Regions from separate parts of the Paludisphaera borealis genome, predicted to be linked through region 2. Evidence: riboswitches for the same ligand, from Rfam matches in the RefSeq annotation. Region 2 holds a riboswitch; the other holds the start of a gene.

The links. Region 2 has a riboswitch for cobalamin ahead of BSF38_RS12755 (hypothetical protein). Riboswitches for the same ligand answer to the same signal wherever they lie in the genome.
Region 1: it holds a riboswitch for cobalamin, as region 2 does, so the genes downstream of both, BSF38_RS14050 (DUF1559 domain-containing protein) here and BSF38_RS12755 (hypothetical protein) in region 2, are expected to answer to the same signal.

The regions. Positions count from the first base shown of each region.
Region 1 covers NZ_CP019082.1:3,619,303-3,625,086, reverse strand. The annotation lists gene BSF38_RS14065 (hypothetical protein) at 1-311, opposite strand, end outside; gene BSF38_RS14060 (TolC family protein) at 376-1,995, opposite strand; gene BSF38_RS14055 (DUF4465 domain-containing protein) at 2,197-3,006, opposite strand; gene BSF38_RS14050 (DUF1559 domain-containing protein) at 3,075-3,926, opposite strand; cobalamin riboswitch at 4,042-4,245, opposite strand; gene BSF38_RS14045 (hypothetical protein) at 4,400-4,732, shown strand; gene BSF38_RS14040 (DUF1501 domain-containing protein) at 4,773-5,784, opposite strand, start outside.
Region 2 covers NZ_CP019082.1:3,300,496-3,306,279, reverse strand. The annotation lists gene BSF38_RS12760 (glycosyltransferase family 2 protein) at 1-543, shown strand, start outside; gene BSF38_RS12755 (hypothetical protein) at 616-1,503, opposite strand; cobalamin riboswitch at 1,804-1,992, opposite strand; gene BSF38_RS12750 (tetratricopeptide repeat protein) at 2,134-4,995, shown strand; gene BSF38_RS12745 (bestrophin family protein) at 5,125-5,784, shown strand, end outside.

The DNA.
Region 1 (5,784 bases), 320 kb from region 2:
ACCGGGACGTAGTAGGCGAGCTGGATGTCGCCGTGCAGGAACGACGACGACGTGCCGCCGCCGTACATGTAAAGCTGCGTCGCGAACCCCGGCGACTGCGCCGGGCCGATGGTGTAGAAGCCCTGGTACTTGGCGTTGAACGGCCGGAAGCGGAGCGGGAACGACGACACGTCGCCGGTCGCGCTCGCCGCGAGTCCGCCGCCGGGGATCGACAGGGCCGACGACGACAGGACCAGGCGGCCTTCGAGCCCTTCGAAGACCGGGGCGAAACGAGCTTTGTTGCGGGCTGAAGAACGCGTCCGGCGGTTCATCGGCGATCTCGCTCCCTTGTTCGATGTCCGAGGTCATGGCAACGCGGTTCGATCGGCGGGCTTCCTACGGCAGGAGCCGCACGCCGACGGCCGTGTTGAGGTCGAGGACGGCCCGACGGTGACGAACGATCGCGTCGCGGTAGTCGCGGACCCGCTCGTTGAAGTCGCGCTGGGCGTCGAGGTAGGCCAGCACGTTGGTCTCGCCCCCCTGCCACCGCCGATACGCGGCGTCGCGGACCCGGCGCGAGGCCGGCAGGATCTCCCGCTCGGATTCGAGCATGGCTTCGCGGCTCAACTCGAACTCGTGGACCGCGTCGGACACCTCGTCCTGGACCTGCCTCTCAAGCAGCGCGAGTTCGACCTCGGTCTGGTTGACGTTGATCTTGGCCCGGGCGATGTTGCCCTGGTTGCGGTTGTAGATCGGCAACGGCGCGGTGAGGCCCAGGGCCCACGAGGTCGGGCTCTTGAGGCCGAACGGTCGATTGTCTTGCAGAGTGTAGGGCTGATAGAGCAGGTACAGGTCGGACAGCCGCTCGCGCTTAGCGAGCGAGACGTCAGACTTGGCCCGCTCCAGGCCCAGACGCGTGGCGATCAGGTCGGACCGCGAGTCCATCGCCGTGGCGATGAGCTGATCCTCGGTGGACGGCAGCTCGCGATCGTCGCGGAGGTTGTCGCGAATCCGGATCGCGGTCGCCTGCTCGCGGGGGATGTTCAGCAGTTGCGACAGCCGCCGGGTCGTCCGGTTGACGGCCTGCGTGGTCTCGCGAACCTGAAGCTGAGCCTGTTCAAGCTGGGCCCGGAGCGCGAAGACGGGGTCCTCGGGGATTTGCTTCTTTTCGAGGAGGTCTTCGTTGACGCGGAGCAGTCGGGTGATCCCTTCAAGGTACTTGAGGCTGAACTCGCGCGTCAGCTCGGCCGCCGCGACGTCGATGAAGACCGTGTAGAGGTTGTCGATCTGCTGCCGGACCGCGTCCTGGAACTGGGCCTCGATCGCGCGCTTGGCGACCTGGGCGGTGGCCGTGCGGGCCTTCCGCTTGCCGTTGACGTCGAGGGGATGCGTGATGTTGACGTCGTACTGGGTCTGGCCGCCGGGCCGCTCGCGGGTGTAGCGGCCGTAGGGGACGAGCTGGGTGTCGGCGTAGAAGATCGGGTTGGCTCGCAGGCTCGCCGTCAGGATGTCGGCGTCGGCCATCGGGATCTCGAACTTCATGGCCAGCAGGCCGAGGTTCTGCTGGATCAAGATATTGATCGTGTCGTCGAGCGTGTACCCGTCCTTGGCACCGACGTGGACGCCCCCTTCGGGGAGGTCAAGCTCGCCGTAGGCTGGAATCGTTGCCTCGGGCAACGAGGGGACCTTGAAGTTGGGGGCCCCCTCGCCCGGCGCCCTGCGCCTCTGGGGATTGACCCCGCTCATCGGCGCCCGACTGACCGACGGTCCCGCCCGGCCCCCGATCGGCGCGTCGCCGAGGCCCGAGCTGTCCTGGATCGCCGACGTGCCCGCCGCGCCCAGCGCGGGGCCCAGCCGGCTCCTGCCGATGGAGACCCCCGGCGGATTGTCGACGTCGACCTGCGGCCCCTGCGCCCGGACCGCCGTCGCCGACGTCGCCACGACCACCGCCCCGATCAGGAACGCCGGTCCGATACGTCCACGCCACGTGTTTTCAATGCCGATGCGCTGGCTCATCCTTGCACGATCTCCTCGATCGGGCTCGCCCGCCAGCAACGGGTCGCGAGCCGAGAACACCCCGGACGGAACCCGCCCGGAGCCTTGACTTCCTTGGTTTATGGTATCGGTTCTCTCGCTTTCTCCTGTTTAATGAGATCTTCCCAAGATTCGTCGGCCGCCGATTCTGCGCAATGTCTCCAGGCGGCCGAGCTTCTTCATTCAGCCAGCCGTTCGCTTCCGGCCGCGCCGAGCCAGGACCGCGACGGCGGCGAAGCCGACGGCCGCCATCGCCAGGCTGGCGGGTTCGGGGACGGCGGCGGACGCGACGAACGTGCGGAAGTTGTCGAGGGCGAAATAGGCCGGCGTGTTCATGCCCCAGACGCCGTTGTCGGACGAGCTGAGGCTGAAGGTCAGGCTTCGGGCCGAGCCCAGGCTTGTGAGATCGACCGTGTCCCATGTGTTCACGATGTAATGGTTCGATCCCAGGAAGTCGGCGAGCTGGAAGTCGATCTGTCCGGTCGTCGCGCCCGCGCCGTTCAGTTCGTCGTGGCCGACGATGCTGAGGGTGAAGAAATCCCCCGCGCCGAACTTCTTGGAGAACTGGTCGCCCTTGCTCATGGACAGGTAGTCGTAGGTCGTGTTCGTGACGTCCATCGAGTACACCGACTGGCCGGGCGAGACATTGATGTACGAGCCGCCGAACGCCACGGCGTAGTTCGAGGAGCCGTCGGCGCCCTTGCCGGGGCTGGCGCTGTACTGAAAGGCGTAGTTCGGCTTCGAGGCGATCTCGGCCGGGGTCGGGGCTGTCTGATTGGAGATCGCCCAGCCCGACCAGGTGCCCCACGTCGCATTGTAGCTGTTGTTGAAGAAATTGCCGTCGATGGTGAAGCCGGGAGGGGCGTTGCTCACATAACCCGCGGCCGGGATCGAGACGGACTCGAAGGTCGTGGTGGTGACGACGTCGGCGTGGGCGGCGGCGGAGGCCGTCGCCAGGATCAGGGCGAGGGCCGGGACGTTCGCGAATCGCATCGTGGGGGAAACTCCGTTGAGGAAACGAAAAGGGTGGGGATCGTCGATCCGTCGAGATCGAGAGATCATCAATAAGAGGAGGCGTCGAGGACCTCGCCGCCGTTGCGGGTGCAGAGCGCGGCGAGCGCGCGGGGGTCCATCGTCTGCTTGAGGAACCGCACCGAGCCGTCGCCCAGGAGGACGTTCACGCCTCCCGGATGCTGGCTGGTCAGTTCCTCGCCGAACTCGTACTTCGGGCGAGCGTTGATCGGGGCTGACTGGTCGAACAGGTTGTGGCCGCTGATCCAGAAGGCGTTGATCGCCTCGGGGTCTTCGCCGACCTGGATGGTGTTCGAAGTGCCGTCGGTGATCTGAGCGATCGAGACGTTCTGGTTGAAGATCATCGCGCCGCCGGGCGGGTTGTTGTTCGAAGTCGGGCTGCTCAGCCCGCGCTCGCCGTACATGCCGCCGTAGTCGGCGTCGGCCGATTGGTACGGGTCGCCGGGGTACATGCCCCAGAGCGAGGCCCTCGGCTCGGAGGGGCAGAGGTAGATCGAAAGCGCGGTGTATCCGGCCGTCGAGTTGGCGGCGACGTTGTAGCGCTGGCTGATGTTCAGGCTGTTGTACAGCGACGTCTGTTCGACCCAGGGGAGGACGGCGGCCGACCATCCCATGTTCATGTTGACCGTTTTGGGCTGCGTCGGCAGGGTGATCCAGCCGCCGGCCGCGAACGTCGAATGGACGTCGTGGTAGCCGTGGAGCGCGATCCCGAGCTGCTTCAGGTTGCTTGTGCACTGCATCCGCCGGGCGGCTTCGCGGGCGGCCTGGACGGCGGGGAGCAGCAAGGCGATCAAGACCGCGATGATCGCGATGACCACGAGCAGCTCGATGAGCGTGAAGCCGCGATGTCGATGCAGAGGGGGGGCGTCGAAGGCCTTCAAGGCGAAGAATCCTGCCGGTGACCGGCGGACGGGTTCGCTTCGGCCTTTCGGGTGCGCGGCGCGTCGCGGAAAGTCCGTCGGCGCGCCCACCCGGATGCTCGTGGCCGAAGCATCCAAGAGTCAAGCTCGACGGGCAGGTCTTCTGGCTTACGGCTCGTGACGACCTTCGGACCGCCTTCCCGCCTTGCGGCAGTGGCTGAGTTGTCCGAGGATCTGACCGATTACAGCGGCGGCCCCGCGACGGATTCTCACCGTCTTCCCTATTCTTCCCTTGTGGAACCAAGAACGGTTCCGGGACACCTGTCGAGACGATCGATTAGACCAACTCCCCCGGGCGATCGTCAAGTGTCTGGAAAACGTCGCAAACGTCGCGACCTGAAATGGTCCCCGGCGCATCGCGGCTGAAACTTGAGGGATTTTTCAGGTTGCTCCTGACAAGATCGGCCCGCCTGGTAAGATGGACCGTCAAGGGATTGATCTCGGCTTCACGCCGACGTCGTTTTCACCAGGAGGGTGATGTTATGAAACGGCCGTTTGCGGTAGGCGATCTGGTCAGCTTTCAGTTGACCACCGGGCGGGCTTCCGAAGGCATCGTGATTCACAAGATCGTTGAGAAGCGCCAGCCCACGATCTTCTTGATCGAGTGTGGCGACCAGCGTCGCGCGTTTCGCTTCGAGGCCGAACTCGCGCTGCTCGCACCCGCCGAGGCTCCGGAAGCCGGCGCGATGCGCGTCTCGGGCTTCGAGCCGGCCATGTCCGTTTCCGCGTCCGCGCCGGCCTTCGCCGCTCAGGGCGCCGACGACTGACCGGCGAGCGCCGGCCTCAGGGCATGGCGATTGAGGAACTTCAAAACAGCTCTCGGATCGGTTCGCCCTGGGACAGCAGGGCGACGGGACGGCCGGTCATGTCGTCGAAGGTTCGAGACGGGTCGATGCCGAGGTAGCGGTACCAGGTGGCGAGGACGTCGTTGGGGGTGAACCGGCGGTCCTTGGGTTCCTCGCCCTTGGGGGTGGTCGAGCCGATGACCTGGCCCATGGGCATGCCGCCGCCGGACATCAACACGGTCATGGCGGCTCCCCAGTGCTCGCGGCCCGGTTGTCCGTTGTGGTTGGAGAGTTTGGGCGTGCGTCCCATCTCTCCCATCACGACGATGAGCGTGTCCCGGTCCATGCCTCGGGCGTGAACGTCCTCGATCAGCGCGGAGACGGCCGTGTCGAGCACGGGGAGACGGATCTCCATCTGTTCGAAGATGTTCCAGACGCTCGCGTGATCGTCCCACGAGAACGCTTTCTGACCGGGGACGCACGGGAAGTCGACCGTGACCAGCCGGACGCCCGCCTCGACCAGCCGGCGCGCCAGCAGACAGCGCTGGCCGATGACGTTGCGGCCGTAGCGGTCGCGCAACTTCGGATCTTCGCGGCCCACGTCGAACGCCTCATGGGCGGCCGGGGTCGTCAAGACGGTGAGGGCTTGCCGCTGATAGGCGTCGAACGCCTCGGTCGAACCCGGGCGGTCCATCCCTCGGCGCGCCTCGTCGAAGGCCGAGAGCAGCCGGCCCCGACCGCCGAGCCGGTCGCGTCGAGCCGCGTCGAGCACCAGCTCGGGGACGCGGAACTCCGGCGCGTTCGGATCGGCGGAGACCCGGAACGGCCCGTGCGACCTCCCGAGCCCCCCTCCCCCCTCGTATCGCATCTCGGGAAGGGCGACCCACTGTGGCATCCCGGGGCGACGCTCGGGAAGGATCTTCTGCGCCGCGTTGAAGACGAACGGGTACTTCGGGGCGAATGGGGGCGTCTCGACGACCTCGCCCGGGTAGCCGGTCAGCACCGTGTGGGTGCTGTTGACGTGCCCCGGACTG
Region 2 (5,784 bases):
CACGATTTCGGCTGCACCATGAAGGCCTACCGGCGTCGCGTGTTGGCCGGGGTGCGGCTCTACGGCGAGATGCACCGGTTCATCCCGATCTTCGCGGCCTGGCAAGGGGCGCGCGTCACCGAGCAGGTGGTCAACCACCGCGCCCGGACCGCCGGCAAGACGAAGTACGGACTTGGCCGGACGTTCAACGTCGTCCTCGACCTGATCTTGATCCGGTTCCTTCAGAAGTATTCCCAGCGGCCGATCCACTTCTTCGGCCGGTTCGGCCTGTGGTCGTTCGCGCTGGGGATCGGCTGCTGCTTTGCGATGGTTTACTACAAGTACGTCTTCCCATGGCCGGCCTCGCTGTGGTGGTCCGGCCTGGCGTCCAAGACGTTTATCGAGACCCCCCTGCCCTCGCTGGCCGTCATGTTCTTTCTGGCCGGCGGCATGAGCATCCTGCTGGGCGTCCAGTCGGAGCTGATCATGCGGACGTACTACGAGTCGCAGTCCAAGACGACGTACCTGCTTCGAGAAGTCCGACAAGGCGAACAGCCAGAGTAAGCCGGGGCGCCGGCCCCCTCGGAATATCGGATTTCGAGGGGATCGACGCTTGATCTCGGGGCCGTGCTCAGCTCACGCGGCGAGTCGGCCGGACCTGGCGGAGCGGGCGCGGACCGCCGCCGCCGCGATGGCGATTCCGCAGAACCCGAGTGCGAAGCTCGACGGCTCCGGCACGGCCGCCACCGGCGCGTTCGCCGCATGGATCACTCCCACGCCGCTGAGATCGAAGCCGGACGACCCGAACGGGGTCTTGAACGGGTCGTTGATCAGGTTGCCCAGCGAATCACGGCTGCCGTACCGGGGATCGATCGAACCGACGACGTCGGTGATTCGTACGAACGACACGTGGTCGACGTCGAGCAGCGGGGAGACGCCGACGAGGTCGTCCAGATCGAAGCCCGTGCCGTAGCCGGCGATGTACTTGCCGGCGAGGTTATGCAGGTTGCTCGCGTCCAGGAGCCCGAAGCCGCCGACCTGGGTGTCGGTCTGCGTCAGCGAGATCGACGGGAACCGGAAGAAGTTCACGCCGTCGGACGAGACGTCGACGAACGCCAGTTCGAGAAACGCCATGCCCGCTCCGCCCGAAAGGAAACCGTTCTCGAAGACCGCGAAATCGGCCCCCGCGCCGTTGGTGATCGGCCGGTCGAAGCCCAGAGTGATCGAGCCGCCGTCGCCGAGCGAGAGCACGCTATAGGTCGAGTCGCCCGTGCGCGGGCCGAGAATGTTGGACGGCGACCCGAACGTGACGAGCGGGCTGTTGGGATTGGTGATGTCTTGAGGCCCCGGATCGAATGAGACCACCGACGACGCCCACTCAGTGAACAGCGGACTCGACGCCGGAATTCCGAGCGAGCCAGGCTGCCCCACCTGCGGGTCGAAGCCCGCCCGGGCCGTCGACGACGAGACGACGAGAACCAAGCCGCCGGCCAGCACCTTGAAGAAGCGTGAAGCCAATCGCATGCAATTTCCTTTCAATAAGAACCGAATGGGAACAAAACGCGTCTTCAGGGCGCGGAAAGTCCCCGCCTCGCATCCCCTTCGCGTGACTTCGAAGGGGCCGAGCGTATCGGACGTCGGGACGTCGCGGCGAACCGTGCGCGGTGGGCGCGACGGATCGCGACCGCGAGCGAGTCAGGAGGCGAAGGAGTGGACCTTTCCGGGGCCTTGGGACGCGGCCTCACGAAAAGAAAAAGGCGATGGCGCGCAGCGTTCGGGAACGCATGGCGGTCCGCCCCCCGTGATGCTTGAGGCCGAAGCATCGAATGGGTCATTCGTCAGGCCGTATTCTGGCTCGCGAGTCGAACGGTCGCCGGACGCCTTCCCGCGAGCCGTGGCTCGCAGTGGCTTTTCGTCCGGAGACCTTCTCGCTTACAGCGGCGGTCCCGCGCCGGAATTTCACCGGCTTCCTGTCCAGCGGTTGGGCTGGACGCCTGTCGAATGTAAGCGGGACTATAACGTCGACCACCGCCCCCACGCAAGGCAAGAACGGTCGCCGGCGATTTCGCGGCGGACCCGCCGGTCGGCAAGTCGCGGTGCCATCGTTGGCGGCATTCTGGTAACGTGAGGGAACAGATCGAGGAGGGAGGATTCATGGGCTACGTGATTCTGTTCCTGGCGGCGAGTCTCGCAGGTCAGGCGCCCGGGGCGACCGACACGTCGAGCGACCTGGACGCCGCGCGACGGCTCTTGCAGAACGGCCGCTACGCCGAGGCCGAAGAGGCGTTCGACGCCGTGGCGGCCGGCGCGAAGAAACGGCCCGGCGGGCCGACGCCCGAATTCGAGCGCGCTCTTGCGCTGGGCAGGGCCGAAAGCCTGGTCGGCCAGGGCGAGTACGACAAGGCCGTGAAGGAACTGGAGCCGATCGCGGCCAAGGACCCCAAATCGCCTATAGCCGCCGCCCGGCTCGCCGAGATCGCGTTCAACCGAGGCGACTGGGAGAAGGCCGACGCCTGGGTCGCCAAGGCCCTCGCCGCTGCTCCCGACGACCTGTCCGCCCGCTGGACCGCCGTCCGGCTCCTCGACGCCCGCGGCGAGCTTGAGAAAGCTGTCGCCGCCTGCAAGTGGTTCGTCGACCATTTCAACGCCCACAACGCCGAGCTGGTGAAAGACGCCGAGGGGCTGGTCCTGATCGGCCAGGCGGCCGAGCGCTACTACCGCGCCACGGCCCGGGGCGAAGACCTGAGCGACGCGCTCAACGACGTGATCAACGAGATCTACGAGGCCGCCTTCAAGGCCGACTCGAATTGCTGGAAGGCCCCGTGGCTGGAAGGCCGGCTGTTCCTCGCCGGCTACAATGAGCGCGCCGCGAGCAAGGAGTTGGCGCGGGCGCAGCAGATCAACCCGCTGTCGCCCGAGGTGCTGGTGACGCTCGGCCAGGCCGATCTTCAAGGCTATCGGCTGGCCGCCGGCCGGTCGAAGGCCGAGCGGGCGCTGGCGGTGAACCCCCACTACGGCCCGGCCCACGTTCTGCTGGCCGACCTGAACATCTCCGACGAGCGGTTCGCCGACGCCCTGGCCGCGGCGCAGAAGGCCGTCGTCGCCAACCCGCGCGACGAGGACGCCCTGGCCCGCGTCGCCGCCGCCTGCCGACTCCGGGTCGATCCCGCCGGGGCCGCCGCCGCCGAGTTCTCGGTCCTCATGAACAACCCCCGGCCCGCGAACTTCTACGCCGCCCTCGGCGAACGGCTCGCCGACCGTCGCAAGTACTTCACCGCCGAGCGCGCGTTTCTGCTCGCCGCCCAGGCCGACCCCAGCCGCGCCGACGCCCCCATCGGCCTGGGGATGCTCTACATGCAGATCGGCCGCGAGGACGAGGCTGGCAGCCTCTTCGAATCGGCGTTCGCCGCCGATCCGTTCAACGTCCGGGCCGACAACATGCGTCGCGTGCTCAAGCACATGGCGACCTATCAGCCCTACGAAACCAAGCACTTCACCGTCACGTACGACCCGACCCAGGATTCGCTCCTGGCCAGCTACCTCGGCCGCTATCTCGAATCGGTCTTCGCCGAGCTGTCCGACGGATTCGGCTACGCGCCGCCGGGCAAGACCAAGATCGAGATCATGAAGAACCACCAGTGGTTCAGCGGCCGGACGATCGGCCTGCCGTTCATCCCGACCGTTGGCGCCTGCACCGGCAAGGTCGTCGCCATGGCGAGCCCGAAGGCCACCAACAAGCCGTACAACTGGGCTCGGGTGATCAAGCACGAAGTCGTTCACGTGATCACCCTTCAGCAGACCGAGTTCAACATCCCCCACTGGTACACCGAGGCCCTGGCCGTCGAGAGCGAGGGAGGCCCCCGGCCCCAGGAGTGGAACAAGATGCTCCTCGACCGCGTCCCCAGCCGGTCGAAGCTGTTGAACCTCGACACGATCAACCTCGGCTTCATCCGTCCCAACGAGCCCGACGACCGCCAAATGGCCTACTGTCAGGCGCAGCTTTACGCTCGCTACATGGCCAAGCGGTTCGGCGCCGACGCCCAGATCAAGATGCTCGCCGCCTACCGCCGCGGCTTGACGACCGAACGCGCGATCGACGAGTGCTTCCACGTCGACAAGGCCGATTTCGAGAAAGCCTACCTGGCGTATCTCGACGAGGTCGTCCAGACGATCCGGACCCGCGTCGACCAGGAGAAGCCGGTCAAGTTCTCGGAGCTGGAACGGCAGCTCAAGGCGAAGCCCGACGACCCCGACCTGAACGCCCGGATGGCCTACGAGCACTACGCGCGCCGCGACCTCAAGGCGGCCCGCCCGCTGGCCGACAAGGCCCTGAAGCTGAAGCCGAACCACCCGCTGGCCAGCTACGTGAAAGCTCGCTTGATGATGTCGATCGGCGACGACGACGCCGCACTGGCCTTGATCGAACCGGCTCTCGACTCCAAGCATCCCAACGAGCGGGTCGTCGATTTGATGGCCGAGCTGACGCTCAAGGCCGGCCGGCTCGACGCCGCCGAGAAGCTGTACGAGATGGCCCGCAAGGACGACCCCCAGCACACCAAGTGGATCGCCGGCCTGGCCCGGGTCCACTTGCGGCAGAAGAAGACCGAGGCCTTCCTGAACGACATGGCCCTGATCGCCGCCAACGACGCCGACGACCTCGGCGTCCGCAAGGTTCTGGCCGAGCGTTGGCTGGCCGCCGGCGACGCCGCCCAGGCCGAAAAATGGGCCGAGGAATGCCTCCACGTCGACGTCTACGACCCGTCGGCCCACGTCCTGTTGGGCGACGCCCTGTCGGCCGGCAAGAAGTACGAGCGGGCCGTCGAGGAATACGAGGTCGGTTTGAAGATGAAGCCCAAGAAACCCAACGACCTGAAGGTCAAGCTCGCCCGCGCGCAGCTCGGCCTCAAGAAAGACGACGCGGCCCGCGCGACGCTCGACGAGGTGCTCAAGGCCGACCCGGAACACCCCGAAGCCAAGGCTCTGCGCGAGGAGTCGTCGAAGCCCTCGGCCAAGTGAGGTTCGCCCGGGTCGCCGATCGGCGGCGATCCCGGTCCGAGGGCGTTCGCGACGGCCCGTCCTCGCCGGTGCGAGTCCGGACTTATTCCCGATCGGCCCTGGCGCCGAGAATCTGAGAGGTGTTGTTTCGTGAGACTCCGTGACAAGGAAATCCACTTCTGGGCCGAGGTCTTCGGCATCGAAGGCTCGGCGGTCCCGCTCATCGTGCTTCGGGTACTGGTCCTCGGCAGCTTCGCTTTTCTGGTCACGGCGATCCATATGAGCGAGACGGTCGAGACGTTGCATACGAACGTCGGCCCCCACGAGATCGCCGGCGCCGCGCTCGGCCTCCTGCTCGTGCTGCGGACCAACGCCGGTTACGACCGCTGGTGGGAAGGTCGGCGGCTCTGGGGCGGAATCATCAACCAGAGTCGCAATCTGGTGATCGGAGCGCTTTCCTATGGTCCGGCCGATCGAGCCTGGCGCGAACAGATGATCCGGTGGACGGCCGCGTTCCCCCACGCGACCCGCCTCGACCTCCGCGACCTGCGAGAGAGCACGTCGTTGGAGTCGTTGTTGGGAGACAAGGCCTCGCAGCGCCTTCTGGCCTGTCATCATATGCCGAACGCCGTGGCGATGCACCTCGGGACGTTGCTTCGCGACGCTCTCGACAACCACGGCATGAGCCCCTTCGCATATCATCAAGCGGAAACTCAGAGGGCGGGCCTGATCGACCACATGGGCGCTTGCGAGCGAATCCGATCCACGCCGCTGCCGCTGGCCTATCGCATCGAGATCCGTCGCTTCCTC